Regions from separate parts of the Veillonella sp. ICM51a genome, predicted to be linked through region 2. Evidence: riboswitches for the same ligand, from Rfam matches in the RefSeq annotation. Region 2 holds a riboswitch; the other holds the start of a gene.
The links. Region 2 has a riboswitch for thiamine pyrophosphate ahead of thiD (bifunctional hydroxymethylpyrimidine kinase/phosphomethylpyrimidine kinase). Riboswitches for the same ligand answer to the same signal wherever they lie in the genome.

Region 1 (14,307 bases), on a different contig from region 2:
TTCATTATGTAGTGAAAAAGGAGATCTAAATGGCAAATTTACCTAACTGCCCTAAGTGCGGCGATGAATACACATACGAAGATGGTCATATGTTTATCTGCCCTATGTGTGGCAATGAATGGACAGCGGCTGACGCACAAGCTGCAGCTGAAGCAGGTATCATTCGCGATGCTAACGGCAATGAACTAGCTGATGGCGATACCGTTGTTGTTGTAAAAGACCTCAAAGTAAAAGGCGCTGGCGTATTGAAACAAGGTACGCGTGTTAAAAACATTCGCCTCATTTCTGATGCGAGCGACGGACACGATATTGATTGCAAAATCGATGGTTTTGGTGCGATGGCATTGAAATCTGAAATGGTTAAGAAAATCTAATCATGGAATCCCTACCGATAGAACGTCGGTAGGGATTTTTTCGTGGTATAATCAAGGTATAATGTGTTACGTAAATTTGTATAATTTTGAGGAGCAATTATGATATCTCAGGAGGAATTAAAGGCGTGTACGTATAATTTATTAAAGGAACGAGGCGTTACCGTTCAGGACATTGCAGATATTGTGATGATGATTCAACAACCATATATTCCTGATTTGACGATGGACGAGTGCGTAGAGAGTGTACAGGCCGTACTTGAAAAACGAGAAACACAAAATGCCATCATTACGGGCATAGAATTGGATAGATTGGCGGAGCAGAAGAAATTATCTGAGCCATTACAAAGTATCATGACTCGTGATGAAGCGTTGTTTGGTATTGATGAAATCCTCGCTTTATCCATTGTGAATTTATACGGATCTATTGGATTTACGAACTATGGTTATATTGATAAGGTAAAACCGGGCATTGTTAAAAATCTAGATAGTCAAGTTGATAGTCATTGCAATACGTTTCTTGATGATTTAGTTGGTGCCGTGGCGGCCGCTGCAGCAGGTCGCATTGCCCATAATACGCCGAATCGGGTGCACCATGTCGTTGTGGAGGGATAGAACATGAACGTTTTAGTCGTAATTGATATGCAACATGATTTTGTGGATGGCTCTCTTGGTTCTCCAGAGGCTCAGGCCATCGTGGATACTGTACGTCAAAAAATTGCATCCTTTGATGGACCAGTTATTTTTACACGAGATACTCACGATACTAATTATCTTGAAAGCCAAGAAGGTCAGCATTTGCCAGTTATGCATTGTGTGAAAGATACGATTGGTTGGCAAATTATGGAGAGCCTCATTACGGCCGCAGAAAAACGCAATACCATCCATCCGTACTTTATCATTGATAAACCTAATTTTGGATCTTCTGAATTGGTTACGCGCTTGCAAGGTATGAATACAGCTGAGCCTATTGAAAGTATAACTTTGGTCGGTGTTTGTACAGATGTGTGCGTTGTGTCGAATGCCATATTGTTGAAAGCTGGCTTGCCAGAGGTTCCTATTCATGTAGATCCTAATTGCTGTGCAGGGGTTACTGAGGAAAGCCATGAAGCAGCATTATTAACTATGCGTCAATGTCAGATTGAAGTAACAGATGATTTGTAATAGAGGTATAGATTGAAATATTAGTTAAATAGTGATATGCTATACACAATTACATAGCAGAGTATGCAAGGGAGCCTATGAGATAGGCTGAGAAAGGGCTGTTAGCACCTGACCTTTGACCTGATCGGGATCATGCCCGCGTAGGAAGCACGCAAAACCATTCAAGGGTATCGATCATATTATATCGATACCCTTTTTCTTGTGTACAAAGCTAAAAGGTTTTATTCAATAGGAGGACATATTATGTTTTACACTCAATTGGAAGCCGCACAAAAAGGCTTTGTTACGGATGCGATGAAAATTGTAGCAGAAAAGGAACGCATGGATGTAGAGCAATTGCGAGCGCTAGTTGCTTTAGGACAAGTTGTTATTCCCTGTAATAAGAATCATACTTGTATCGATCCAGAGGGCATCGGTAAAGCATTGCGCACGAAAATAAATGTGAATCTTGGCACATCCAGAGACGTTACCGATTATGATAGTGAAATAGAAAAGGTAAATTGGGCGATTCAACTTGGTGCTGAATCGATTATGGATTTATCTACTCATGGTGATACACGTATTTTTAGACGAAAATTAACTAGCGAATGTAAAGCCATGATTGGTACTGTACCAGTATATGACAGCGTTATACATCATCAACGGGATTTGGCAGAACTTACTGCTGAGGATTTCTTAGATACTATCCGTCTCCATGCAGAGGATGGGGTGGACTTTGTAACCTTACATTGTGGTATTACGCGTCAAACTATTGAGCAAATTAAAAAGCATAAACGTAGACTCAACATCGTTAGCCGTGGTGGTAGTCTTATCTTTGCATGGATGAGCATGACGGGTAAGGAAAACCCATTCTATGAACATTTTGATGATATTTTAGATATTTGCCGTGAGTATGATGTAACTATTTCTTTGGGTGATGCTTGTCGACCAGGCTGTTTAGCAGATGCTACGGATGTATGTCAAATTGAAGAACTGGTACGACTTGGTGAATTGACTAAACGCGCTCGAGCTAAAGGTGTGCAAGTGATTATTGAAGGCCCAGGTCATGTGCCACTTAACCAAATTCAAGCGAATATGGAAATTGAGGAAACGCTATGTGGCGGAGCTCCGTTTTATGTGTTAGGCCCATTGGTGACAGATATTGCACCTGGCTATGATCATATAACAGCTGCCATTGGTGGTGCTGTGGCGGGCATGCATGGGGCGTCCTTTCTTTGTTATGTAACGCCGGCAGAGCATTTGGCATTGCCTAATGCAGACGATGTGAAAGAAGGTATTATGGCTTTCAAAATAGCAGCCCATGCAGCGGATATAGCACGTGGCATACCAGGTGCCCGTGATAAGGATGATGCGATGGCTGATGCTAGACGCGTACTAGATTGGGAGGCGCAATATGCGTGTGCACTTGATCCTCAACGTGCTCGCAATATTCGTGAAAGCCGAGCTCCAGAGGAGGGGCATAGTGAAACTTGTAGTATGTGTGGTAAATTCTGTGCTGTTCGTAGCATGAATAAGGCTTTGAATAGCGAATATATTGATATTCTGTAATAAATGTTGGTCATATATTGACGTTTATCTATATAGATAGTACAATATGCAAAGAATGATAATTCATATCAATGAAATACCGATGCAGGTGCATCGAATCGCTTTCACAAGAACGATACTAGTTAAGATATCGTTCGTGCCCTAATTAAAAGGAGGACTATTATGAAACCTTTCGAACTCGCACCATTACCATATGCTTATGATTATCTAGAACCTGTTATCGATGCAGAGACGATGAAACTGCATCATGATAAGCATCACCAAGCGTATGTTAATAATTTGAATGCAGCCATCGCTAAATACCCGGATCTTGCCTATGGTTGCGTAGATTGTATTCTCGGCGATATTGCCAATGTGCCAGAGGATATCCGTCAAGCGGTTATCAACAATGGTGGGGGTCATAAAAACCACACCATGTTTTGGGATATCATGACAAAACCTGATACATCTAAATTGCAAGGCCCTTTGAAGGATGCTATCGATGCTGATTTAGGCGGATATGATGCTTTTGTTGAAAGCTTCTCCCAAGCGGCGGCAACACGATTTGGCTCTGGCTGGGCTTGGCTAGTGGTCAACAAGGATGGCAAACTAGAAGTAACCTCTACGGCTAATCAAGATAATCCTCTTTTGGAAGGTAAAACTGCCATTCTTTGTTTAGATGTATGGGAACATGCATATTACTTGCATTACCAAAATCGTCGCCCAGATTATATTAAGGAATTCTTCCGTGTTATCAACTGGGATGCAGTCGCTGAAAACTACGAAAAAGCATTGCAACCTCATCATCAATAAGATGATTGTTAACGAATAGATGATACATCTATGTCCAATTTATGGATTGATTTGTCATCTATTCGTTATTTTTTTGAATAACTTTCAAAAGTATAGCCATGGATACAGATTTTCTAATCGATATCGTTTATCATAGGGTCATAGGTTATTAAAGATGACCTTTCGGAATGTAAATTACCTTATATACGAAAACGTATAGAGGCTACTAACATAAGCAATAAACAATATTTTTGACACGAGGGGATCAAAATGGAAAAGAAATTAGATTTATCAAAATCCGTATATGATTTGGTACAAGAATATCCAGAGGTTATAGATATTATGAAAGGATTGGGCTTCACAGAAATTACCAATAAGGTGATGCTCCATTCCGTTGGCAAAATTATGACTATCCCTAAAGGGGCTAAGATGAAGGGCATCTCTATGATGGATATTGTAGGGGCCTTTATGAAAGCTGGTTTTACATTAGAAGGTGATATGCCCAACCTACACGGTGATGATGTAGCATCTGCTAAGGATGTTCCTGTTGAGGCACCAGCCACTCAAGATGAGGAACCTAAGGCTAGTGAAAATACAGAAGCTAACGCAGAGGATACTGTACCCGATAGCGAACGGGTAGAGCAATTAAAAGGCTTCTTAAAACGCTTAGGTACAGGGGAAGCCCTTGGCGATGTGCGCAAAGATTTTGCCAGCCAATTTAAACATGTAGAAGCCAGTGAAATCATGAAAGCTGAACAAGGCCTTATGCGCGAAGGTACACCTCTAGAAGAGGTACAACAATTATGCGACCTTCATTCCGCTTTGTTCCACGGTTCTACCATTCATGAACAAATGGAAGAAGAGCATGCGAAGGTTGAGGCTGCTTTAGAAGCTCAAGATAAGAAACAAACGGTAACAACGCTTGTAGAAACGATAGGCCATCCGCTCAACCAAATGACGGAAGAAAATAAGGCGCTTAATGATTTGATTGAAGAGCTTCGTCCTAAAGTGGCCGATAAAACGGCAACCGTTGATGATGTAAATAGAGTGCGTCAATTATCCGTTCACTATGCTAAAAAAGGCGATTTGTTATATCCAAAATTAAAGGTGGATTATGCTATCGGTGGCCCATCCATGGTTATGTGGACTGTTGATGGCGATATTCGAGACCAATTGGGTGATTTGGCAAAATCTAGTCAAAGTGTAGATGATTGGTATAGACGTTTTGATGAGCTTCTTACACGTGCTCAAGAAATGATCTACAAAGAACAAAATATCTTGTTCCCTATCTGTGCGGAAAACTTTACAACTCAAGATTGGTACCAAATCTATAAGGATACTGCACAATATGAGGAAATCTTTGGTGTAAAACGCATTGCTTGGCCAGAGGCTGATGCGGCATTAGCTACACAAACTAGAAAATCAAGTGGTGATGACAATACCATCGGTTTAATTGGTGGTACGTTAACTGTAGATCAACTCGATGCTATGCTTAACACAATGCCTATGGAAGTAACTTTCGTTGACCATGAAGACATTAACCGTTATTTTAACGACGGCGAAAAGGTCTTTAAACGCCCTACTACGGCAATCGGTCGCGATGTATTCTCCTGTCATCCACCTAAGGTAGAACCTATCGTGCGCGGTATCATCGATTCCTTCCGTAAAGGGGACCGCGATAATGTGGCCGTATGGCTTGAAAAACAAGGCCGTCCATTCTATGTAAACTACATGGCGGTTCGCGACAAAAATAAGAAATACCTTGGCACATTGGAACTCGTACAAGATATGCAATTTGCAAAGGACCATTTCTCAAGATCTAAATAAGAAATCCTATATACGAAAATATGACAAAAGGCTGCTCTAGAACTGATGCTAGAGCAGCCTCTTTATACGTAGGACTAAGAACGGATATGGTCGATGATGCTGTGCGTAGCTGTTTTGATATTAGCTAGGCTCGTGGCTAAGTTAACTCGTACAAAGGTGGCGTAGTTTTTACCGCCAAACCATTCGCCAAAGCTTGGCGCGATACGGCATTGATGTTCGAATAGGTCGTGCATATCTTCAGGTTTTACATAGGCACCGAAATCTATCCACGCCAAATAGGTGCCGTCCATAGGGCTGATGCGAAGCTTTGGTAGGGCTGAGAGTAGTTCATCGCATAGATATTCGTAGTTTTCGCGGATGACAGCGCATACATCGTCTAGCCACGCCTCTGCCTCTGGATGGGTATAGGCCGCAGTGATAGCCGTTTCTGCGATGACATCTGCATCCGTGTGGTACACTTGCGCCTTATAGGCGTTATATTGAGTGCGTAATGTCTCGTTGGGAATCATCACTTCCGCCTGATGTAAGCTGGCCATGTTAAACGATTTTGACACAGATGACATGGTTATCATATGGTCTGCATAATGACCGTTGGATACGGATAGTGCGGGCGTAAATGGTGTGGAACCGGTAATAAGGTCTTGATGGATTTCGTCGCTTATGATGAGCACATTGTGACGCTGACAAATGCTAAATAATCGGTCCATTTCTTCTTCGGTCCACACGTGTCCCACAGGATTATGGGGATTGCAGTGGATGAAAACCTTCACATCGTTTTGACTAATGGCGGACTCGAATGCATCGTAATCAACAGTATATCCATTGGTCGTCGTGCGATGTAATGGCACTGCAACGATGTGTCTGTTTGCATCATTGGCACGGGCATCGAAGGCTCCGTACACGGGCGTAAGGACTGTAATGGCATCGTTTGGTTTGGTGAAAGCCCCAATACACCACATGATACCGGTAATAACATTGGGGGCGCTAGTGATCCAGTCTTGTTCAATAGTGCAGTTGTGACGGCGTTTGTGCCAATGTATGACAGCTTCTATATAATTTGGATTTGTCATGGTATAACCTAGAGGATTGTTTGTTACATAGTTACAAATGGCCTCTTGTATGCATGGTGGTGTTATAAAGTCCATATCTGCCACCCAGAGTGGTAGTAGGTCGGTGCGACTAAATTTTAAATATTCGCCGTCCCATTTGCGGGAATGAGAACCGCGGCGGTCTATGTAGTATGTTTCAGTAAATTCTGTAGTGTTCATAGGAATACCTCATTTATGTTGCCTTATGTATGTATTATAGCAATAAATGTATATAAAATAAGCATATTGTAGCTCAGCTTCTTGACGGAGCTCGCTTTCACAATTTAAAATGTACTATAGAATAGTGTGTGTCTCACCAGTGACCACACGTCTATCGAATGGTTACAAAAGATAAATGTTAGCAGCATGTGGCGGCGTCCCTATGTGAGAGGGCTCATCGGACAGCTTAGGTGCATGCAACGCTGTATAAGTATAGTACTGGATCCTTGTTAGGAGGCATGTGCCATGAGTAACGAATTAAAACCACTTCATTTTGATGCGGATTATACGATGGAGGAGGCGCTCGCTGAGGCGAAACGTTGTCTAAATTGTCCAAAACCTTTGTGCCGCATGGGCTGTCCGATTGAAAACGAGATTCCTCGTTTTATCCAAGCCATCGCGCGCGGTAACTTTGGCTTAGCCAACGATATCTTGGCGGAACGTACAAACTTGCCAGCTATCTGTGGTCGCGTGTGCCCACGCGAAAATCAATGCGAAGGCAACTGCATCATGAATAAGGCTAAGAAACCGCCTATCAACATCGGTAAATTGGAACGTTTTGCTGCCGATTTTGAAAGCATCAATGGATTGCGCAAACCTAAGAAAATTAAACAAGATCTCGGTAAAGTAGCCGTTGTCGGTTCCGGCCCTGCAGGCTTGTCCGTTGCAGGCGACGTAGCAAAACTCGGCTATGATGTCACTGTATTTGAAGGTCAATCCGAACCAGGCGGCGTACTCTTATTCGGTATTCCTGAGTTCCGTTTGTCCAAGTCCGTTGTACGTCGTGAAATCGCCCGTCTTGAAGGCTTAGGCGTTAAATTCGTATGTAATACATTCATCGGCCAAGATAAATCCTTGGATGATCTATTTGCAGAAGGCTTTGATACCATCTTCATCGGTACGGGTACACATATTCCTCAAGAAGTACGTATGGAAAACGATCAAATTACAGGCGTATTCCAAGCAATGTACTTGTTAACAAATGTACAATTGGTAGAAAATGGTGAGCTTGAAGAAAAAGCGATTCCTGTGAAGAAAGGGGACCGCGTTGTTATCATCGGCGGTGGTAACGTAGCGATGGATGCGGCTCGTACATGCGTACGTCTAGGCTGTGAATCTGTCACTGTTGCATACCGTCGTAGCCAAGAACAAATGCCAGCCTTGTTATCTGAATACGAAGAAGCCCGTGCCGAAGGTGTTCAATTCCAATGGTTCGCATCTCCAGTTGGTGTAGAAGGTAAAGACAAGGTAGAAGGCTTTAAATACGAAGTAATGGCCCTTAATGACGATGGTGCGGGTATCCACGGCACAGGTAAATACCAAGTGATGCCTGTCGATAAGATCATCATCGCTGCTGGTCATAAACCTAATGCACGCCTCGTTGGGGAAGGTAACAACCTTCGCGTAGACGAAAAAGGCTATATCATCACATCCGAAGAACCATACGGCATGACAAGCCGTGAAGGTGTATTCGCCGGTGGTGACGTAGTACATAAACCAGCCACTGTAGTACTCGCTATGCGCGAAGCTAAAAAAGCCGTTGATGGCATGGTTAAATACATGGAAATCAAACGTGCTATGGCTATTGCAGAAGAGCATAAATAAGACTTTTATGTACAAGAATATACATGTATGTATGTTTAAGCATAATTTTATAACATAATATGAATAAAAATCCCTTGCGATATGAATGTATCGCAAGGGATTTTCTATTATATGTCATCACAATTCAAGTTGCTATGGTCCCTCTTAATTGGTTGCCGTATTGTGGAGGCAAAGAGTTGTTATTAAGGATAGTATAGAAAGTGAGGTTTCTATGATGTATGATATCGTATGTAGTGAAACACAGTCAGAAAAGGCTATCCAACACTTAGGCGTTCTCATTCTCTTATGGCGCCGCCACTATCATATAACTCAACAAGAGTTAGCTAAGCGAACGGGATTGTTACAGTCCTATATTAGCGGACTGGAAAAGGGGAATATAGACCCTCGTATATCTACGCTGTGTAGGATAGTCAATGGCTTTGATAATATGCCCTTAGATACATTTTTTGGAGGCCCTGACTTAGGCTTTATCGACTTTCACGGCATAGAACATCGACATATAGAATTTCATTAAAATCCTAAATCCTCGTTGATGATAATAACCTCCATAGTTTGCATGTTGCGCATTTTCTTGTAATAAATCGTTAAGGCATTACAAATCCTGTCAGGCGAACCACAGTCGTAGCATTTTTCTTCCAGCTTGGCACAAGGATTGAGGGAACTTTTTTTATTTTTTTTGCTGTTCAGTGGTGCCGCCACATTGCGCGCCCGGTAGATGGCAGAGGCCAAGTCAGGCGTAATTTTGTTACGTCCTAGTACGAAAAAGACCTCTTGTGATCCGAATAGAGAGGCCGCTACACGGTTGCCAGTACCATCGATGTTGACCATTTCACCCGTTTGCGCTAAGGCGTTAACAGAGGTTAAAAATACATCGCGCCCCATGGTGCGTAGCGCTGTATCGCGGAAACTTTCACCAGGAAGAGGTCGCTGAATATCTGTTATGTCATCGTTGACCTGGGACAAAGCATCATGAACCTTGAGTTCCAATAAGGTGCGTGAATCACCGATAGCCACTCGTTTATGTTGAATGCGAGACTGTAAATAGGCCACTGCGTCAGCGCCTGTTTCAAAATAATGGACCACGAAGTTGTTGCGTTCTAAGGCTTTGATGGTTTTCTCTATATCGATGGGGGCATCGTTGATTTGAGGATTGATAACTGCATTGATTGTTGTGTCTGTGTTGGCCATGAGTCCTCCCATATTACATATAAACTAGTGAGGTAAACAGTATTTTCGAAGTAATGTAAGGTAAAGATTATTTTCTAAGTAATACAGTATTTCTATTACTAGTATTGTACTGTTTTATGTGGTGGTTATTCAACATAAGGAGACTCTGTTTTTAGGTAAAAGAATGATACTGATAGTATAGAATGTTCTTTGTATAAAACATTGGAATAGAATCCATATTTGAACACTAAATAGTAAAACTTTGGAATGAAATCCAATTTTATGATAAAATTAATATAAAGTTGGAATGGAATCCAGAGTTATTAGGTAGTCGATATGATATTTGACAATACTAATAAGAGGGTTCCATCTATGAGAACGTACATAGATGAGGAGGCCCTTATGAAATTAATTCAGCGCCAAGGATATCTAGATTTTTTACGACGTAATCGGAATCGGCCTATTGTTAAGGTTGTCTCTGGGATACGTCGTTGTGGGAAATCTACGTTATTTAGGCTATTTAAGGATGAGCTGTTATCGGAAGGCGTTAAACCTGAACAGATAATATCCATTAATTTTGAAGAACTAGAATATGAGCATTTACGAGATTATCATGCGCTGTATCAATATATTTTAGAGCGTATGCAGCCTGATGAAATGAATTATATTTTCCTTGATGAAATTCAGCACGTTGATCAGTTTCATCGCGTCGTAGATAGCTTGTTTGTAAAAGAAAATACAGATTTATATATTACGGGATCCAATGCATACTTTATGTCATCCGATATCGCTACGCTACTAACTGGACGATATGTGGAAATTCAGATGTTACCACTGTCCTTTAGTGAGTTTTACCATAGCAAATACGATGGTAATCAGTACTCTTTAATTCCTGCCTATGAGTCCTATCTTCGTGAAAGCTCATTCCCTTATACGCAACAATTAGGGGGCGAAGATTTTGATATACAAGAATATCTACGAGGCCTATACAATACCTTATTATTACATGATGTTGTGGCTCGATTGAAGATTAGTGATGTTACAATCTTACAAGATATTGTGAGATATATTATGTCTAACATAGGTAGTTTGCTTTCACCCAATAAGATTGCAAATTCGCTCGTTAGCGCCGGTAGAAAAATAGATAATAAAACGGTAGAACGATATTTACAAGGCTTGCAAGATAGCTTGTTGCTATATAAGGTTAATCGTTATGATGTGCGCGGTAAAGAATTATTGCGTATAAATGCAAAGTACTACTGTGTGGATGCAACATTACGTAATCTATTAGTTGGCAACGCGAGTCGTGATACAGGACATATTTTAGAGAATATCGTTTTTCTTGAACTCATTCGTCGTGGATATACTGTATATGTAGGCCAATTAGCTAAGGGTGAAATTGACTTTGTTGCACAAAAAGCGGGTGTTACAGAATACTATCAGGTAAGCGAAACTGTGTTAGATCCTAATACGCTAAATCGTGAGCTCGCACCTCTTAAGGCTGTACAAGACCAATATCCAAAGTTTTTACTTACATTGGATGAATTAAATAAAAATGCAAATTATGACGGAATTCAACAACGAAATGTTTTAGAATGGTTGTTAGAGAGCTATTAAATTGCTATAATAATAGTATTGATATGGCATAAGCCAATGTTAAGGAGGCAAAAATCGTGGATTTAATTCAAAAATTAAAAGACCAAGTAAAACCATTAGGTAAAAAAATCGTGTTGCCAGAATACAAAGATGAACGCGTATTGAAAGCAACTGAAATCATTTTGAAAGAAGGTTTCGTAACACCTGTATTAGTAGGTAACCCAGCTGAAATCGCAGAAGCTGCTAAAGCTGTTGGCGTATCCGTAGAAGGTGCTGAAATCATCGATCCAGCTAACTACGATCGTTACCAAGAAATGGTTGATACATTCGTAGAATTGCGCGCTAAAAAAGGTATGACTCCTGAAAAAGCTGACGCAACTATGAAAGGTGACTGCTTATTCTTCGGTGCTATGCTTGTTCGTCTTGGCGCAGTAGATGGCATGGTTGCTGGTTCCGGTTGCCCAACTGCAAACGTATTGCGTGCTGCATTACAAGTTGTAGGTACTAAACCAGGTCTTAAAACTGTATCTTCTTCCATGTTCATGTTCACAAGCAAAAAAGAATATGGCGACGACGGTATGCTCGTATTCTCCGACTGCGGCGTATTGCCTAACCCAACTAGCGAACAATTGGCTGATATCGCAGAATCCACTGTAGAAAAAGCTCGCAAAGTTGTTGGCATGGCTGATCCTCGCGTATCCATGTTATCCTTCTCCACAAAAGGTTCCGCTTCTACTCCAGAAGTAGACAAAGTGGTTGAAGCTGTTAACATCTTGAAAGAACGCAACGTTGACTTCAAATTCGATGGCGAATTACAATTGGACGCTTCCATCGTTCCTTCCGTAGCAGAAAAGAAAGCTCCTGGTTCCAACGTAGCTGGTAAAGCTAACATCTTGATTTTCCCTGATCTTCAAGCTGCTAACATTGGTTACAAATTGGTACAACGCTTCTCCGGTGCTGACGCTCTTGGCCCATTGATTCAAGGTTTGGCTAAACCAGTTCATGACCTTTCCCGTGGCTGCTCCGCTCAAGACGTTGTAGACGTTGCTGCTATCGCTGCTGTTGAAAGCATCTAATAGTTACTCATACAATTATATATAAACATATGTCATATATGATTTGATATGCTGAAAGCTGGCTCTATGAGCCAGCTTTTTGTATGTTCAATATATATCTATATATTTTTATATTCATTACTTTATGTTATTTTTTACAGCCTTACCATTGTTGTCATGTTACTTTCAAATTGGTAGCTACTGCGACAGACAGAATCCATGGTTGATCGTATAGTATAACTATAAGACTATAGATCGGCGTAAACCATTGGAGGTGTATCTTATGAGTTTTGGAACTATTAATAAATCCATGACCGTAGCTGATGCGGTTAAAGTAAATCCAGAGTTAATGGATGTATTAGCAAAAGATGGAATTGATTTTTGCTGTGGTGGTGGACATCCTTTAGCAGAGGCTATTGCAGAAACAGGTAAAGATGTGGATGCATACATTGCTATGTTAAATACTGTACAAGTTGCTAAGAAATCTTCTCGTGTAGAGGTGCTTAGTTATTCTAAAGACCAATTGATTGACTACATCGTTCATACCTATCATCGAGAACAATTGAATATGATTGATGAAATTGACCAAGGATTGGCAAAACTACTAAATGTACATTATGACCATCATGGTGAGGAATTGACAAAGATTTATCAAACCTTTTTGCAACTCAAATCCGCTCTTATACCTCATTTCCGGCATGAAGAACATGTAGACTTTCCTGAGTTTAAAGCGGGTAAACCCATAGACTTTGATGAACTTCGGGCTGAACACGAAGCTGCAGGTGTACTTTTGGAATCCTTAAGTGCATTGACCAACCAGTACACAGCACCAGCAGATGGCTGTGCTACTTATGTCTATGTATTTAAGACCATGAAAGCCTTAGAAGAAGGTCTTCATGAACATATTTTCTTAGAAAATTCTGTTTTGTTTGACATGAAATAGATTATAATATCATCTGTATAACGACAAGGCTCTATTACAAAATGGTTCCTTGTATGTAGTAAAGACACCAATCGAATGGTTGGTGTCTTTTGTTTTCTTAAAAATTATGAGTTTGTAGCTATATTATGGTGAAATATGTGGTTTGCGTAAATACATATAGAAGGTGTATGATTGAGTTAACTATATTTGCTTAATATACTTAATCAATTTGTACATATAGTTGTGTATGACGTAATAAAAAGGAGAGAACCATGATTTCTGTATTCGATACAAACCCTGTTACATTTGAAGACAAAGGTCGTACATTAACGATTAGTTACAATGGTGTGATTTGTAAAGATGCAAATGGTACTGTTACAACTGATATTAATTTTGAGGACGTAAATGAGCTATTTCTTACAAGATATTTAAATTCAAATAGTAACTATACGATTAGGTTCAGAGACCATAATTGGAAAAGCATAGAAGGTCAAGATTTAGATACTGACCGTAAAGGATCTAATGCTGGTCACAATATCCGCGAAACAAAAGCGATTATTGCCGCTTTTGCTCGAAATAAATTGACAGCGGAATTCCCTGCAAATTTAGATACCCTTCAATTGCCACTTGATTACTACTACCTGGGGAAACGAGAAATCACCATTAAAAATGGTGTTATCTCAAATGGTAAGATTGATATCCCTATTAATGAAATCCGTCGTGTAGTATGTGCATCTAATGGTACAATTAGTAAATTGTTAGTCTATAAAGAAGAAAAACCTAGTTCCTTCTTCAAAAAGATTTTCGACAAATGTGATATGAAAATCACGTTGAATGCCATTACGTTGCCTTTGTTGGAAGCTATCGTAACACGTAATACCGGACATGGTATCGATTTCTCCCGCGGTAATGGCTTTGACCAAAAGGATTCTAACTATATCATCATTCGCTACCTAGACTCTGGATACTTCCTT
Region 2 (16,296 bases):
ATATGGGTGCCAGCTCAAGAGCGTCAGGTAGGATATATGCCACAAGGCAATATCGTATTTCCTCATTTATCCGTGGAACACAATATTACATATAGTAAACGAGGCACACCTGATATGTGTGATTCTCTATTAAAACGTTTAGGATTAGAAAAATACCGTAACACTAAGGCGGGGCGCTTATCTGGTGGTGAACAACAACGTGTGGCTTTAGGTCGTGCACTCTATTCAAAACCAACTATATTGCTTCTTGATGAACCTTTATCTGCATTAGATTGGAACCTTCGGAAACAAGTGCGTGTGGATCTGGTTTCCATCATTCGTGAATGGGACGTGCCATGTGTATGGGTGACCCATGATGAAAGCGAAGCTGATGCAGTTGGTGATAGACACTGGAACTGTGAAGACGGACAAATTATTATACCTGAATAGTAAAACACCTTCATAAGCATGATTGCTTATGAAGGTGTTTTTGTTTTAGTGTTGTTTTATTTCGACAGATGAGTTTTCTGTATGACTTATGAAGCCAACGATAGCTGTAACGACAAATGCCATTGTAAAGGCTGGTAATGTAGCACCTATTGTGCTTTCACTATGTAACATATAGTGGTATAAACCAACGGATACGGCCCAAATAAGACCTCGTACGAGATAAGCGGATAATGTTTGTACTTGTTGGCGATTGATAAAGTAGTCCGCCAAAAGAATGGCAATCATCGGCGCAAATACAGAGCCGATGAGGTATAGGAAGTCTGTAATATCATCCATTGGATATAGAATGGCAGCGATGGTGCCGACAATAGTTACGATGACGGCGATGCCTTTACTAGATGCACTCTTGTAGATAGTCGTACTAGATACGCCTGCAGAGTAAGCGTCCATAAAGGTTGTAGTTACGGTAGAGAAAATAATAACGATGAGGCCCGCAAGGCCAAGTCCTGCATTCATCATGATAGTAATGATGGAGTCGCCGCCGCCAAAGATAGCGGCACTAAGACCTAAGGTGTACATAACGATACTTGTTACAGTGTAGACTGTAGCACTTGTAAGTGATGCGGAGAAAGGTTTTTTACTTTCACGGGTATAATCACTGATGAGAGGTAGCCAAGATAGTGGCATGGCGATAGATAATTCAAGGGCAGCGATGAAACTCATGTTACCGCTAGTTAGAATGACACCTTCACTAGGCCACTGCGATATCATGTGAGCACCCATGTAAAGGGTGAGGCCTAACAATAGAACGGATACGATAGCTTGAATATAGCCCGTATTGTGGAGGCCAATGAAAAGCCACAAGATGACAAGCGCGCCAATAGCTATCGTCCAAATTATAGGAGATAGAGGTGCTAGTTCTTGTAAGGCTAGCATAGCATCGTAGATCATGATGCTAGTCCAGCCGATAAGTTGAAGCATATTTAAAAAGGCAAAGCCTTTAGCCCCTAGTGGGCCAAAGCTGAAGGCGGTAGTATTCATACTGCCTTGCCGCAAACGTCCACCGATGAGGCCAGCCCCAAAGAGCAGTATGCCGCCGATGATATGTCCTAAGATGATGGCATATAGACCTTGGGTGAGTCCTAAGGGGGCCAGATAGGTTCCTGTCATAATTTCCGCTATAGATAGAGCGGCACCAAACCATATCATGGCGAACTGTGGTTGTGTAATGTGTGTGTCTTTCATACGTCCTCCTTGCCAAGGAGTCATAGAAAAAGCCGAGTTCATAGGAACTCGGCTATTAATCCTCTATGTTCCCTACGTTGGCATTATCCAAATCAGGTTATGGGTTAAAGCATTAGCTTACTCTCAGCCCACTCATGTGAGCACCCCGTTATGGCTTCATTATAGGCTGTTAAGAGAACCCCGTCAATTATTTTCTTGCATAGATTGTATAATGATGTTATAACTAGAGTATAAAAATATATTGCCACTAGGGGTGCTTTTGCTGAGATTGACCATTCAAAACCCTAGACCTGATCCAGATAATACTGGCGTAGGAAAGTGGAGTGCAACATAATACTAAACTATTACGAGACCATTCCATTTGGAGTGGTCTCGTTTTTATATGTTTGGAGGTATTATGAAATTACATACTGCATTGACAATTGCTGGTACTGACCCAAGCGGTGGCGCTGGCATTATGGCTGATTTAAAATCTTTTCAAAGCCGTAACGTATACGGCATGGCCGTGGTTACGTCCGTGGTAGCTCAAAATACAACGGGTGTTCATCACGTAGAACATCTATCCTTAGAGAGTATAGAAAAACAGTTACACGATGTGTACTCAGATATTATGCCCCAAGCTGTTAAGACGGGCATGATTGCCTTGCCGGAGATGATGGATCTCATCTATCCTTATGTGAGTAAGGGAATTCCGTATGTAATGGATCCCGTTATGATTGCCACTAGCGGTGATCGACTCGTATCAGATGAGGCGGTACATTTCTTAAAATCTAAACTGATTCCTACCGCAACGGTTATCACTCCAAATCGCAGTGAGGCAGAGGTCTTAGCCGATATGTCTATCACTTGTGAAAGCGATATCACAACGGCGGCCAATCGTATCTTACAAGACTTAGGTCCTCAAGTGGTCATCATTAAAGGCGGGCACATCGGTGAAGATGCAACGGATTATGCTTTCACTAAAGATGGTAATATTCGTACGTGGACGAGCCCCAAATATGATACGGTGCATACTCATGGTACGGGCTGTACCTTCTCAGCGGTTATTACAGCGGAGCTTGCTAAAGGCCGTGATGTAATGGATGCCATCGGTATTGCCAAGGACTATATTGCTCTTGCTATTAAGTACAATCCAGCGTTAGGCAATGGGTGTGGCCCAGTTAACCACATGGCCTATGGTTTATTGGCGAATGGAACTGAAACAATGGATGAGCTTTTGAAAAACGATGAGAGGAGACTGTAATATGACTCATGAAAATCCATATATGACTGGCCAAACAGGGACAGAACTTAATATATTAGAAACATTGCGTCATCGAAATCCTCTCGTGATTTGTATTACCAATGATGTGGTACGAACCTTTACTGCTAATGGACTACTAGCCATTGGAGCATCGCCCATCATGAGCGAATGTAGTGAAGATTTAAAGGATCTTATTGTGTATGCATCAGCACTGCTCATCAATATTGGGACACTTACACCTGAGAAGGTTGGTTACTATAAAGAGGCTATTAAACTAGCGAAGGAATATGATGTACCAATTATTCTTGATCCTGTGGGCTGTCATGCAGGAGCTTACCGATTGTCGGTGGTCTTAGATTTGATTAAGACTGGTTCTATTTCGTTATTACGAGGCAATCAAAGCGAAGTTAAGGCTGTTTATGATGTACTGAGTTCTGATAATAAGGATGAAAACTCTCCGTTAGGTAAGGGCGTTGATGGGGCACAGGTAGCGGATAGTGCCATTATCGCATATCGTTTAGCGCGTCTTATTAACTGTCCTGTAGTAGCAACGGGCGAAGAGGATTATGTATCTGATGGAACTCGAGTCTTTGCAGTGCCTCATGGTCATTCGATTATGACTGCTGTAACGGGAACAGGCTGTCTCTTAGGGGCCGTATTAGCAGCCTTTTTTGGAATTTATGATTCCTTTAAGGATAGCCTATCTACAGGTGAATTTCTTGCCTATGCATTGGCGTATTATGGTTTAGCTGGTGAAAGTGCTGTTAAGGTAAGTGGAATAAAACCAGGTAGCTTTAGCGTAGCCTTTATAGATGCTTTGTATACGCTAGATGATGAGGTGCTTGTATCTGAAAATCGTGTGCAGTCTGTAGTTGTACCAGATCAATTACAAGTGTATTTCGTGTGTGGTACACAAGATACAGAGCTTAACAAAAAACGGTTGCTCGAAATCGTAGAAGATGCTTGTCGTGGTGGTATAACCTGCTTTCAGTTTAGAGAAAAGGGCGATGGTACATTAGAAGGTCAACAGAAGTTAGAACTAGCACAACAGTTACAACATATCTGTGCCAAGTATCATGTGCTCTATATTATCAATGATGATGTAGAGCTAGCGGTCGCTGTTAATGCGGATGGTGTTCACGTAGGGCAAGACGATATGTGCTTAGAAGATGTGCGTACTATCGTAGGTCATAAGGTAGTGGGGATATCCATCCATTCCATAGAGGAACTCCATAAGACAGATGTACTGTATGCTGATTGTGTAGGCGTAGGTCCTATGTATACAACTAGTAGCAAGCCTGATGCGCAAGAACCATGCGGCCCGGAACGTACAGCTGAACTACAGGCAGAAGGATTAACCTTACCATGCGTTGGAATTGGTGGTATTACCAAAGACAATGCAATGGCAGTACTCCGTGCTGGCGCTTGTGGTGTTGCCGTTATATCTGCCATTGCCCATGCAGAAAAGCCTTATGAAGCGGTTCGACAATTTAAAGAATTAGCATCTAGCCTTTAATAGTAAATAGTATGACTTACGACTCTTAATACATATATAACTAATAGAACACAAAAAAGACGATGACCGAAGTCATCGTCTTTTATATTGAGGTTGTCTGTACATACAGTTAGGAAGAACTGCACTTGCAGTATTACATATCTGTATTTAAAATATTATTTTATCTAAACTTATAGATTAGATGGATTCAACGTGGCGTTGGAAGAAAGCTTGTGGGTGAGCACATACTGGGCAAACTTTAGGAGCTTCTTCACCAACGTGAATGTAACCGCAGTTAGCGCAAATCCATGCAACTGGTTGATCGTTGTGGAACACTTTGTTGCCAGAAACACGAGCTGCTAATGCAAGGTAACGAGCTTCATGGCGAGCTTCGATTTTACCAACTTCGCGCATTTTGAAAGCGATAGCAGTGAAGCCTTCTTTTTCTGCTTCGTCAGCGAAATCTTTGTACATTGTAGTGTGTTCATAGTTTTCACCAGCTGCTGCATCGCGAAGGTTAGCTTCGATATCAGCGGAAATGTCGCCACCATGAAGAGCTTTGAACCAAACTTTAGCATGTGCAGATTCGTTGTGAGCTGTTTCTTCGAAATAATCAGCGATTTCGTTCATGCCAGCTTTACGAGCTGCTGCTGCATAATATGTATATTTTTGGAATGCTTGGGATTCACCAGCAAATGCTGTTTGAAGATTTTTTTCAGTGTTAGAACCTTTTAATTCTGCCATTTTAATACTCCTTTGTACTTACATCAAATTTCAAAATTTTTACCTTAGTTATATATTCATAACCACTTGGTTGTGAATGCAATGGTGGGTAACTCACTTGAGTTTAAGTTAAATAAAAACTTATTTATATACTGATTAGATAGACACTTGTCTATATTTGAAAAAAGCACTTACTTATCTTTTAAATGAGTACTTACCTATAGTTGTAAAGAGGCACTTGCCTATAATTTACACCACAATGTTTTTGATTCGTATACTTAACGAATAATCATTGTTGACTATATTGTAACATACTAAATGAGAAATGCAAGTGTTTTTGTAAAAATTTATTTCGAAAATTTTCTAAATGATAAATGTTATCAATGTAGTAAATAAGCGGTTTTTGAAAGTCTGTTAAGTAATGGATTTATTAAAAATAGAATTACTGATAATGAGAATGAGAGTTACATGGAAAATCATTATTGTTTATAGAACTGTTTGTTTTTGGTAACAATTCTGATTAAGCCGATAGATCTTATTAGTCAAAGTGTACTTTTACCTATATTGGAGAACATATTTTAAGTATAATAATATATATATAATAGAAATAGTATAAGGAGGCGCTATGGCGTTTATTAGATATTATGTGGGCGATATAGTACAAATGAAAAAATCGCATCCCTGTGGCAGTGATGAGTGGGAGGTCAAGCGCATAGGTACAGATTTTCTTATCGTTTGTAAAGGTTGTGGTCATCAGTTGTTGATGCCTCGCCCTAAATTTGAAAAGGCAGCGAAGAAAATAGTATCGCGCTTGCCTGAAAATGAATGAGGTAGGACTATGGTGCGACTCACTGATTATGTTACGAGTGGAGGATGCGCGTGTAAGATTGGTCCTCATATATTAGAACGTGTTTTAAAGGCCGTTACACCTGTTACAAATGAACATGTTCTAGCTGATATGACTGGTGCTGATGATGCAGGGGTATATCAAATTTCTGATCAACTTGCCCTTGTACAAACATTGGATTTTTTCACGCCTGTTGTCAATGACCCTACGTTATTCGGTAAAATTGCAGCGGCTAATGCATTGAGCGATGTATATGCGATGGGGGGGATACCCCTAACGGCGATGAACATCGTTGGATTTCCTGTTCCCTTAGTAGAACAAGGCGTATTGACGGATGTACTCAATGGGGCTGCGTCCATTGTTTCTGAATCTGGTGCAGCTATTGTAGGTGGTCACAGCATCGAAAATAAGGAACCTATTTTTGGCATGTCGATCACAGGTCAAGTTAATCCTAATGAGATTTGGAAGAATAAAGGCGCTCGAGTAGGGGATGTATTGGTGTTAACAAAACGTATCGGCACAGGTATTATGAATAATGCGTTGAAAGCTGATTTATTTCCTACTGGTACTGCACAGGCGGTTGCTAGCATGAGTACGTTGAATCGTGTGGCTGCTGAGGTGGCCCATAATTTTACAATTCATGCGTGTACTGATGTGACGGGCTTTAGTCTTATGGGACATTCTGTAGAAATGGCGAGTGCCTCTAATGTAACAATTCATATCAAGACTTATGACATTCCGCTCTTTGATGATGTCATTGACGCGGCTCGAATGGGCCTTGTACCAGCGGCGTCCTATGGCAATCGTAAGGCTATTACAGATGTACAAGTAGATAAAATATTAGATTCTGTGTGGACAGATATTTTATTTGACCCACAAACATCAGGCGGTCTTTTATTCTCTGTGCCTGCTGCAGAAGGACCGGATTTGGTGAAAGCTTTACATGATGTGGGCGTTGAAGGTGCCACTATAGTTGGTGCCGTTGAAAGCTTTAGTGGCTTAGCGGTACGCGTCACTAAATAAGATATATTACAATTTTGATTTTAATAGTATATAGAGTAGTTGTGCGTTGATGCTTTCACAAAATATATAATAATATTGAGGTAAATAATGAGTAATACAAATGAATTAACTGTAGATGTGCGTGGCAGTTTGTGTCCAAAACCTGTGATTGAAACGAAGAAGGTAAGCGATGCAAATCCAGACGCGATTATTACGACCATTGTAGATAATGAGGTGAGTCGCGATAATGTAGAGAAATTTGGGAAGTCTCGTGGCTATGATGTGGCAATTGGACAAGATGGTATAGATTTTTTCATTAAACTTACGCCGAATGTAGAACCTGCACCGGAAATTGGTTGCAAACCTATGAATTATAGTGACCGCATCATTTTGATGACGAAAGATTATCTTGGTGAAGGTAGTGAAGAACTTGGCCGTAATTTGATGAAAACCTTCTGGGTGTGCATGGTTGAAGCCGACATGAAGCCATCTACAATTTATTTCATCAATAGTAGCGTTAAAATGGTAACCAACGATTCTGTTCATTTAGACAATATTAAAAAGTTAGCTGATCTTGGTGTTGAAATTGCTGCATGTGGCATTTGTCTCGACTATTATGGTCTAAAAGATCAAGTGGGGGTAGGCTCTATTACAAACATGTATGCGATTACAGATGCTATCGTTGGGGAAAATCTTGTTAAACTATAATACTCGTATCTATGTTGTAAATGATTAAGCAATATTAGTGGGGGTGAGGCGTTGAACAATAAAAAGTTGCTTGTCGTTTTTACATCCTATTATTTTGGGGATAAAGCAGATAAGATATTAACAGAACTTTCGGTGCCTCACCAACTGATGGCTACACCGCCAGAATTGAATGATATGTGTGGTTTGTCCATTCAAATAGACTTGAATACTGTAGAACAAGTTCAGACTATCCTAAAAGAACATAAGATTAGTAAATCAGGCTTATTTTGGTATGAAAAAGGGAAACCAGTTTTAGCTTATAAAGATTAAATCGATTTTTTAATATCGAAATTTATCTATATATGATAACATTAATATATAAAAATCTTATTGTATAAGGAGATATACATGGTTGATTTTACCTTGCCTCGCGAATATATAGACGATATGGTCGTCCGTATGGCCCATCATAGTACAGCAATCGAGGGGAATACGTTAACACAAGGGGAAACAAAGAGTATCCTATTAGATAATATGATACCCCGTAAAATGGATTTGCGTGAGTTCTATGAAGTATCTAATTATCGCGACTATTTAGTATTCTTGCTGGAATCATATCAAGAAGTAATTACGATAGATATCATAAAAGACACACAACGATTGTTACTAGCACATATCCGTGATGATAATGGGCAATTTAAGATTGTTCAAAACATGGTTATTGGTGCTGATTTTGAGCCAACAAAACCATATCAAGTACAAGAAGCTTTAAAAAACTGGTGTGATACCTTGCAATATCGATTAGAAATATCCCAAAATGATGAAGAGCGGGTGCGTGCCATTATGGAACAACATTTGCAATTTGAACGTATTCATCCTTTTGCTGATGGTAATGGCCGTACAGGAAGAGCTCTTATTGTACACGCTTGTTTACAACAGAAATTAGCGCCTATTATCATTAACAAAGATGATAGAGGTGAATATATGACTCTGTTAAATGATGGTGATTTAAATGGCTTATATAAGTTAGGTCTTGATTTATTTTATAAGGAAAAAGAACGTATGATTCTATTTGGTCAAAATTTTGGCTAATGAGCATCATATGTTATGTATCTAGGTTAAGTTTTTGGAATAATATAATGAAAGGTTGAATTTCAATGAGCAAATATGAAATAGAAAACGTAAAATTAACAGCCCCTAAATTGGATCGTAACGATTTAGAATATGCTATGACATATCGTTATGCATGCAAAAAATTCGATAGCACTAAAAAGATTTCTGACGATGATTGGAATGCGATTCTGAATGCAGCGCGTTTGTCTCCAACATCTCTTGGCTTCGAGGCGTATCAATTGTTGGTGATTCAAAATCCAGAAATTCGAGAAAAGATGAAAACTTATGGTTGGGGTATCTTAGCAGGGCTTGAAGCTAGTCATGTAGTGGTTTTCTTAGCTCGTAAAAAGGCAGATCTTGAATTCGATTCATCATATATCCGTCATATTCAAGAAGAGGTGAAACAATTACCAGCTGAAATTGATGCGGCATATCGCGAAAAATATGCTCAATTTACAAAAGAAGATTACAAAACATTTGAATCTGAACGTGCGGCCTTTGACTGGGCATCCAAACAAACGTATATTGTTATGGCGAACATGATGACAATGGCTGCTTATGAAGGCTTAGATTCTTGTCCATTAGAAGGCTTCAATCAAGATGATATGACCGCACTCTTAGGTGATGAACTTGGTCTGTTCGATACTAAGCACTTTGGCATTGCTGTAATGGCTGCCTTTGGTTACCGTGATGAAGAACCTCACCGTAATAAAACACGTCGTACAATGGATGAAATTGTAAAGGTCGTTGAATAGAATATATCAAAATATTTACAAGAAGAATGTTAGGACCATAGAACACTACTTTTGCTAAAGTATGCCAACTTTATATATCGCACTTCATTTAACCTTTAAACATGAATGGTACGTTATAAATATACATAATATTTAACATATCTGTATATTTAGATGATTTTTAAGATACATGTATATAAGCGTAAAGGAGTGATTATATGTTATGGTCAATTATTGTTGGTGGTTTTATCGGGTTCCTAGCAGGTGCCATTACTAACAAAGGCGGTGCAATGGGCGTTATCGCTAAAGTTGTTGCTGGTTTAATTGGATCGTCCGTAGGTCAGTCCCTATTTGGTACCTGGGGTCCTAGCTTAGCAGGTATGTCCTTAATTCCATCTGTATTAGGTGCAGTCATTGTTGTTGCTGTAGTCTCATTTTTCTTCGGAAAAAGGGGATAGTAATCTACTTATAAAAGTAGGTCTAATATAGCTAAACGTGATTTTACATGAAAGGAGTCACTATTATGGCATTAGAAGAAAAACTCAACCAAGCTAAAGGTGCACTAAAAGAAAATGTTGGCAAATTAACTGGTGACAAAAAATTGGAATCAGAAGGTGCCGTAGAAAAAACAACTGCTAAAGTTAAAGACGTTGTAGAAGATGTTAAAGATGCTGTAGAAGGCGCACTTGACGGCTTGAAAAACTCTGTTGATAATGATAAAGAATAAACTCGTGTTTATTCAACAACCACATAAAGAAAATCTCATTAAGAGACAACAAAAAACCAGTAAATCGTTCGATTTACTGGTTTTTTATTGCTATTAATTTGTATTATACGTTGAAGCGGAAGTGTGTTACGTCGCCGTCTTTCATAACATATTCTTTGCCTTCTAGGCGTACAAGGCCTTTTTCTTTAGCAGCATTTTGGCTGCCGCAAGCTTGTAAGTCATCGAAGGATACGATTTCAGCGCGGATAAAGCCTTTTTCAATATCGGAGTGAATTTTACCAGCTGCTTGAGGTGCTTTTGTGCCGTTTACAATTGTCCATGCACGAGCTTCCATTTCGCCAGCTGTGAAGTAGTTGATAAGACCTAAGAGTGCATAACTTGCCTTGATAAGCTTAGTTAAGCCAGATTCTTCAAGACCGAGATCTTCTAGGAATGCAGCGGATTCTTCATCGGATAACTCAGCAATTTCGGATTCGATACGAGCGGATACAACAACGATGCCAGCACCTTCGTTCTTCGCGTATTCTTCTACGCGTTTTACGTGTTCGTTAGCGGAGTAATCAGATACTTCATCTTCAGAAATATTAGCAACATAAAGAGATGGTTTTGCTGTAAGTAATGTCAACTCTTTAATCATTTCTAACTCTTCTTCGTCTAGACCTTGGGCACGAACTGGTTTTGCTTCACCGAGACCTTCGATAATGCGTTCTAGCAATGGTAACTCAGCGCGAGCATCTTTATCGCCGGATTTTGCAATTTTTTCAATGCGTTGTTTCCGTTTTTCTACGGATTCAAGGTCTGCAAGGCAGAGCTCGGTGTTGATGATTTCGATGTCTCGGATTGGATCGATAGAACCTGCAACGTGAGTGATATTAGGGTCATCGAAACAACGAATAACTTGTGCAATTGCATCTACTTGACGAATATGGCTAAGGAATTTGTTGCCTAAACCTTCGCCTTTAGATGCACCTTCAACGAGACCTGCAATATCTACAAATCGCATAGCAGCAGGGAGGATGCGTTTGGAACCGAACATTTCCGCTAATACAGCTAGACGACTGTCTGGAACATCAACAACACCTACGTTTGGCTCAATTGTACAGAATGGATAGTTGGCAGCCTCAGCGCCAGCTTTTGTAATAGCGTTGAATAATGTACTTTTACCAACATTTGGAAGGCCTACGATGCCTACTTCTAAATTTGTGCTCATGGTACCACCTTTATTAAAATTAATTTCGTTCTTTGTGAAAGCTTTCATTAGAAATATGGTTTCTTATAAAAGCCTTGTCAAACACATATTATATCATATTCTAATGGATATATACATTTCTATAGAATTGGTCTGGATTATTTATCAAGAAGTGCTATAATATTAGAGAGAAAGTTGAAGTTTCTTATAAAAAATAATGATAAGTAGATGTATTTATGTAATAAAAATATAAGTTTTTCTTATGATTTGTTTTATAGAAAATTTTGATGAGTAGATATGACTATGTCAGTGTGCAGGCGGACGTGTCATTTTGATTGAACGTAAACGTCATGTAACGCTGCTAGGAAAGGAAGTTAAGTATGTTTTCTAAGTTATTTGATAGTTTTTTAGTTCACTATTTAGAACGTTTTAATGATCACTGCTTTAGTGTAAAAGTGGGTGGCAATGAATATACCATTGGCGAAGGTACACCTGAGTTTACCATTCGTGTAAACCGCGATATCCCTAAGAAAGATTTGCTCGTTTCTGCTGAACTTGCACTTGGCGAAGCGTATATGCGTAAGGATATTGAAATAGAAGGCGATTTATTCAAAGCTCTTTGTGTTGTACTAGGTCATGTTAATAAGGATTCTATCAATAAAAAGGTACTTAGTTCTCTCTTTAATGTAGGTCTTAAAAAGAAAGATCAAAAACAACAAGTGTCTTCTCACTACGACCTTGGCAATGATTTTTATAGCTTATGGCTTGATAAGACAATGAGCTATTCTTGTGCGTACTTTAAACATGAAGGTGATAGCTTAGAAGATGCACAATACCAAAAGGTTCATCATATTCTCGATAAATTATATTTAAAAGAAGGTATGACATTACTCGATATCGGTTGTGGTTGGGGATTCCTTTTAATTGAAGCAGCCCGTAAATATGGCGTTAAAGGCTATGGTTGTACATTGTCTGAAGAACAATGGAAGAAAGGCCAAGAACGGATTAAAGAATTCGGACTTGAAGGTCAAGTCGAAATCGAACTCATTGATTATCGTGATGTAGCTGCATCTGGTCGTACATTCGATCGTATCGTCAGCGTTGGTATGTTGGAACATGTAGGTCGTCCTAATTTCCCATTGTATATGGAGGATGCATCCACTATGTTAAATGATGGTGGTTTATTCTTGCTCCATTATATCAGTGATCCATCAGAAAAAGAATCTAGTGCATGGATTCGTAAATATATCTTCCCAGGTGGATGCTTACCGTCTCTTCGTGAAATTGTTTCCATTGCTTATGACTATGATTTTAATGTTATCGATGTTGAAAGCTTGCGCTTGCACTACTATAAAACATTGATGCATTGGTACAATAATTTCCAAGGTGTACGTGACCAAGTAGAAAAGGCTCGCGGTACTGAATTCGTTCGCATGTGGGACTTATACCTCTGTGGTTGTGCAGCAGGTTTCTATATTGGCAATATGGATTTGCATCAAATCCTTATGACAAAAGATGTTAACAATGAATTGCCATTAACGCGTTGGTATTAATAGATAGATTTTAATATGAAAAAGGACCGTCTTAAGGCGGTCCTTTTTGTGTGTCGTCATACGCTATTGTTAAATGTAAAAAGAGGATAACCGAAGTTATCCTCTTAATGTGCGTATAGAATTATAGAGAGTGAGCTCGCAATTCTTCAGCAGAATGTGTGGAAATCCAAGCTGGTGGAATATCGAATACTGTGTAGCAACCAGTGCCGCCGTGTTTAGCGAGACGGTAGATACCACGAGCGTATGCAACAAGCGCAGAGCCTGTGAATTCAGGGTTAGAATCAAGTTTTAAAGAGTATTCAATAACATGACGAGTGCCGTCAGTGCTTTCACCAGAACGAAGAACGAAGCCACCATGTGGAATACCCTTGTGGTCGCGATCAAGTTCTTCTTGGGAAATGAAGTTGACTACAGTTTCGTAACCTACGAAGTAGTTTTCCATAGTTTTGATTTCGTTTTCAATTTTTGCTTTGTCTGCATCAGGAGCAGCTACTACATAGCATTCACGAAGGTGACCTTTGTAGCCATCAACGTCTGGAGTTTCACCATTACGGATAGCTTCAAGGTATTGTTCTTTAGGAACAGTGTATTGACGAGCATCAAGAACACCATCAATACGACGGATAGCATCGGAGTGACCTTGGGAAACGCCGCGGCCCCAGAATGTGTAAGATTTGCCGTGAGGCAAGATGCTTTCAGCGTAAACACGTTGTAAAGAGAACATGCCTGGGTCCCAACCGCAAGAAATCAATGTAGCAGTCTTAGCTTCTTTAGCTACTTTGTCTACATTAGCAAAATGCTCAGGGATACGTGCATGTGTATCGAAGGAATCGATACAGTTGAAGTATTTTGTTACCATTGGAGTTTGTTCGATAAGGTCTGTTGCGGAACCGCCACAAAGAACCATAACATCGATCTTACCTTTGAAGTTTGGTAGATCTTCCATAGTGTATGTAGGAACACCAGACACTGTTTCTAAGCCTTTACGACGAGAAAATACGCCTACGAGTTCCATATCTGGTTGCAATTTAACAGATGCTTCTACGCCACGGCCTAAGTTGCCATAGCCTACGATACCAATACGAATTTTGCTCATATTAGCCTCCTATATAATTATAAAATGTAGTGTAATAACTAATATACTTATTATAACATAGAAATTTCTCTTTTTATAATATTCTATAGAGTTATACAGCATATATTATGTGGAGAGAATAATTCGTTTGTTATTATTCATCATTATATCGATACATTGCGTATGGGAATATACATAAAAGAAAACATCATATGTACAAAAATTGACACATATACCCCTACTATATATACAATGAATATATGCATATTATTGTGTATAGTTTGAGGAGGTTATGAGATGAGAAGAACGATAAACCTTGCTGTTATTGCTGCTTTAATTATTACCGGTGCTAGTGCAGAGGTCATGGTGTCGGCCACTACAGTTGAAAGCCATACGGATGGAAAATCCATTGGGTTGAATTTGTGGGGTGAAAATAAACACTATACCGATGATTTGACCGTCAATGTATCTGGCCTTGGTGTAAATGGAAATAAATACCATAATAACGTTACCGGTATTTATGCTCTTGATGGATCACAGGTTGCCATAGATAAAAATGTAAATGTAACGGTTGTAAATCCAGCACCTGCGGAAAGTGGAGAGAAGCGCAGACCAGACTTAGCACACTATTACATGAGTGGTATATATGCTGGTTATGGTGGGGTTACAAATGATGGTAATAATGATGATACTCGTATTACCGTACAAGGTAATGCCAAAGTAGATGCCATTGGCGTAGGTTTGCAAGCTAATAAGGATGGATACATTCGGATTCTAGGTGGGGCAGATGTAAAGACACATCCTTTAACGACATCTGATACATATTCTGCACTTTCAGAAGAAGGATTTGTCTATGTGAATACTGGCATGGATGGATTGAAACCAGGTGCTAAGGACGTCAATATGTATGGCAATATTGGTTTTATCAATAAAAACTATGGTATTGATAAAAATCCACACAATCATGAATCAGAAATTTCATTGGGATTAACGACACCAAATTCTAAATTAGTGGGTGGTGTACTCAATGAATTTGATGAAAGTAACAATAATCCTCATCATGGCGGTTTGAGATTATATTTACAAAATGGTGCTACATGGCGTAATGAATGGTTAGGAGCTGAACGTGAATACCCTACACAAGGCCGACCAGATACTGCAAATTATCTCTATACAGGTAGTAAGGTAGAGCATCTTATAGGTGGTGCCACAGAAGGTAGCCGCGGCATTATCCAAGCCGTAGATGCACGGCCTATTACGATTAATAATTATGCTGGTCATATAGCTATTGATTATGAAAAAGGTGCACCTGCTGCAGAAAACGGTAAAGGTGAAATTGTAATTAATCATGCTGACCCTGGCTCTTCTGTTACATTGCGTAGCTCCGTAGATGCTTTGAAAGAACATGCTAATGCCGAGATTCCAGGATTAGCAGAAAATCAATTTGTGAAGAAAATAGTCTACACTGGATATACGAAGGGTGAGCGAAACCTTGGTGTTAATGTGCATTTAGAAACAGGTGTGATTAGTCCTACATTAAATGCTAAACTTAGCCCGGATGATTTTGATGCAGCTGGACGTGCTATGGTGTCTAATAAAACCGTATTATCCACTAGTGAAAGTGAAATTGTATCCGGTGCTAAGAGTGCATTAGCATCTTCTGTTATGCAAATGCGAGCTGATACCAATGATTTACAACGCCGCTTAGGTGATGTGCGTCTTAACTCCGATAATCAAGGCGTATGGGGCAAATATATTGGTGGTAAATCTAAAATTACAGACTCTGCCTATGTAAATCAAAATTATAATATGGCGCAATTGGGCTATGATACGAAACGAGGAAACTGGATTGTAGGCGGTGCCTTCTTGTATGGTACAAACAACAGTGATTATGCACTAGGTTCAGGTTCTGGTAAAACTGCGGGGCTAGCAATCTATGGGGCTAAACAATTTAATGATGGCCGTTACTTAGATATTATTGCTAAAGGCAATCATTTGAAAAATGATTTTACCGTACATAACAGCTTAGGAACGTCGTTGAGTGGTGACTACCGTAATACGGGTGCATCTTTGAGCCTTGAATATGGTAAACGCATCAAGAGAAATAATGGTTTCTATATTGACCCTAGCGCAGAATTGATTCTTAGCCGCTTATCTGGTGAAAGCTTCGATGCTCGTACGAATACTGGTAGCACCGTTCATATTAATTCTGATGCGGTTAATTCCGCTATAGG

Region 1: another riboswitch for thiamine pyrophosphate. It lies ahead of thiC (phosphomethylpyrimidine synthase ThiC); the one in region 2 lies ahead of thiD (bifunctional hydroxymethylpyrimidine kinase/phosphomethylpyrimidine kinase).

Annotation. Positions count from the first base shown of each region.
Region 1 covers NZ_JAPX01000033.1:2,180-16,486, reverse strand. Annotated here, with positions in the region: gene HMPREF1504_RS05730 (zinc ribbon domain-containing protein YjdM) at 30-374, shown strand; gene HMPREF1504_RS05725 (phosphatidylglycerophosphatase A) at 474-986, shown strand; gene HMPREF1504_RS05720 (cysteine hydrolase family protein) at 990-1,535, shown strand; TPP riboswitch at 1,593-1,699, shown strand; gene thiC (phosphomethylpyrimidine synthase ThiC) at 1,779-3,083, shown strand; gene HMPREF1504_RS05710 (superoxide dismutase) at 3,246-3,875, shown strand; gene HMPREF1504_RS05705 (DUF438 domain-containing protein) at 4,125-5,681, shown strand; gene HMPREF1504_RS05700 (MalY/PatB family protein) at 5,756-6,949, opposite strand; gene HMPREF1504_RS05695 (NAD(P)-dependent oxidoreductase) at 7,235-8,593, shown strand; gene HMPREF1504_RS05690 (helix-turn-helix domain-containing protein) at 8,805-9,107, shown strand; gene HMPREF1504_RS05685 (lactate utilization protein) at 9,104-9,781, opposite strand; gene HMPREF1504_RS05680 (ATP-binding protein) at 10,163-11,377, shown strand; gene pta (phosphate acetyltransferase) at 11,434-12,432, shown strand; gene HMPREF1504_RS05670 (DUF542 domain-containing protein) at 12,695-13,354, shown strand; gene HMPREF1504_RS05665 (hypothetical protein) at 13,606-14,307, shown strand, end outside.
Region 2 covers NZ_JAPX01000036.1:91,008-107,303, reverse strand. Annotated here, with positions in the region: gene HMPREF1504_RS06670 (ATP-binding cassette domain-containing protein) at 1-429, shown strand, start outside; gene cytX (putative hydroxymethylpyrimidine transporter CytX) at 475-1,674, opposite strand; TPP riboswitch at 1,727-1,832, opposite strand; TPP riboswitch at 1,914-2,008, shown strand; gene thiD (bifunctional hydroxymethylpyrimidine kinase/phosphomethylpyrimidine kinase) at 2,072-2,917, shown strand; gene thiM (hydroxyethylthiazole kinase) at 2,919-4,433, shown strand; gene rbr (rubrerythrin) at 4,611-5,156, opposite strand; gene HMPREF1504_RS06645 (DUF951 domain-containing protein) at 5,761-5,964, shown strand; gene selD (selenide, water dikinase SelD) at 5,974-7,005, shown strand; gene yedF (sulfurtransferase-like selenium metabolism protein YedF) at 7,093-7,692, shown strand; gene HMPREF1504_RS06630 (DUF3343 domain-containing protein) at 7,744-8,001, shown strand; gene HMPREF1504_RS06625 (Fic family protein) at 8,080-8,763, shown strand; gene HMPREF1504_RS06620 (NAD(P)H-dependent oxidoreductase) at 8,829-9,539, shown strand; gene HMPREF1504_RS06615 (GlsB/YeaQ/YmgE family stress response membrane protein) at 9,737-9,976, shown strand; gene HMPREF1504_RS06610 (CsbD family protein) at 10,042-10,245, shown strand; gene ychF (redox-regulated ATPase YchF) at 10,349-11,455, opposite strand; gene HMPREF1504_RS06600 (cyclopropane-fatty-acyl-phospholipid synthase family protein) at 11,815-12,987, shown strand; gene HMPREF1504_RS06595 (diaminopimelate dehydrogenase) at 13,109-14,083, opposite strand; gene HMPREF1504_RS06590 (autotransporter outer membrane beta-barrel domain-containing protein) at 14,360-16,296, shown strand, end outside.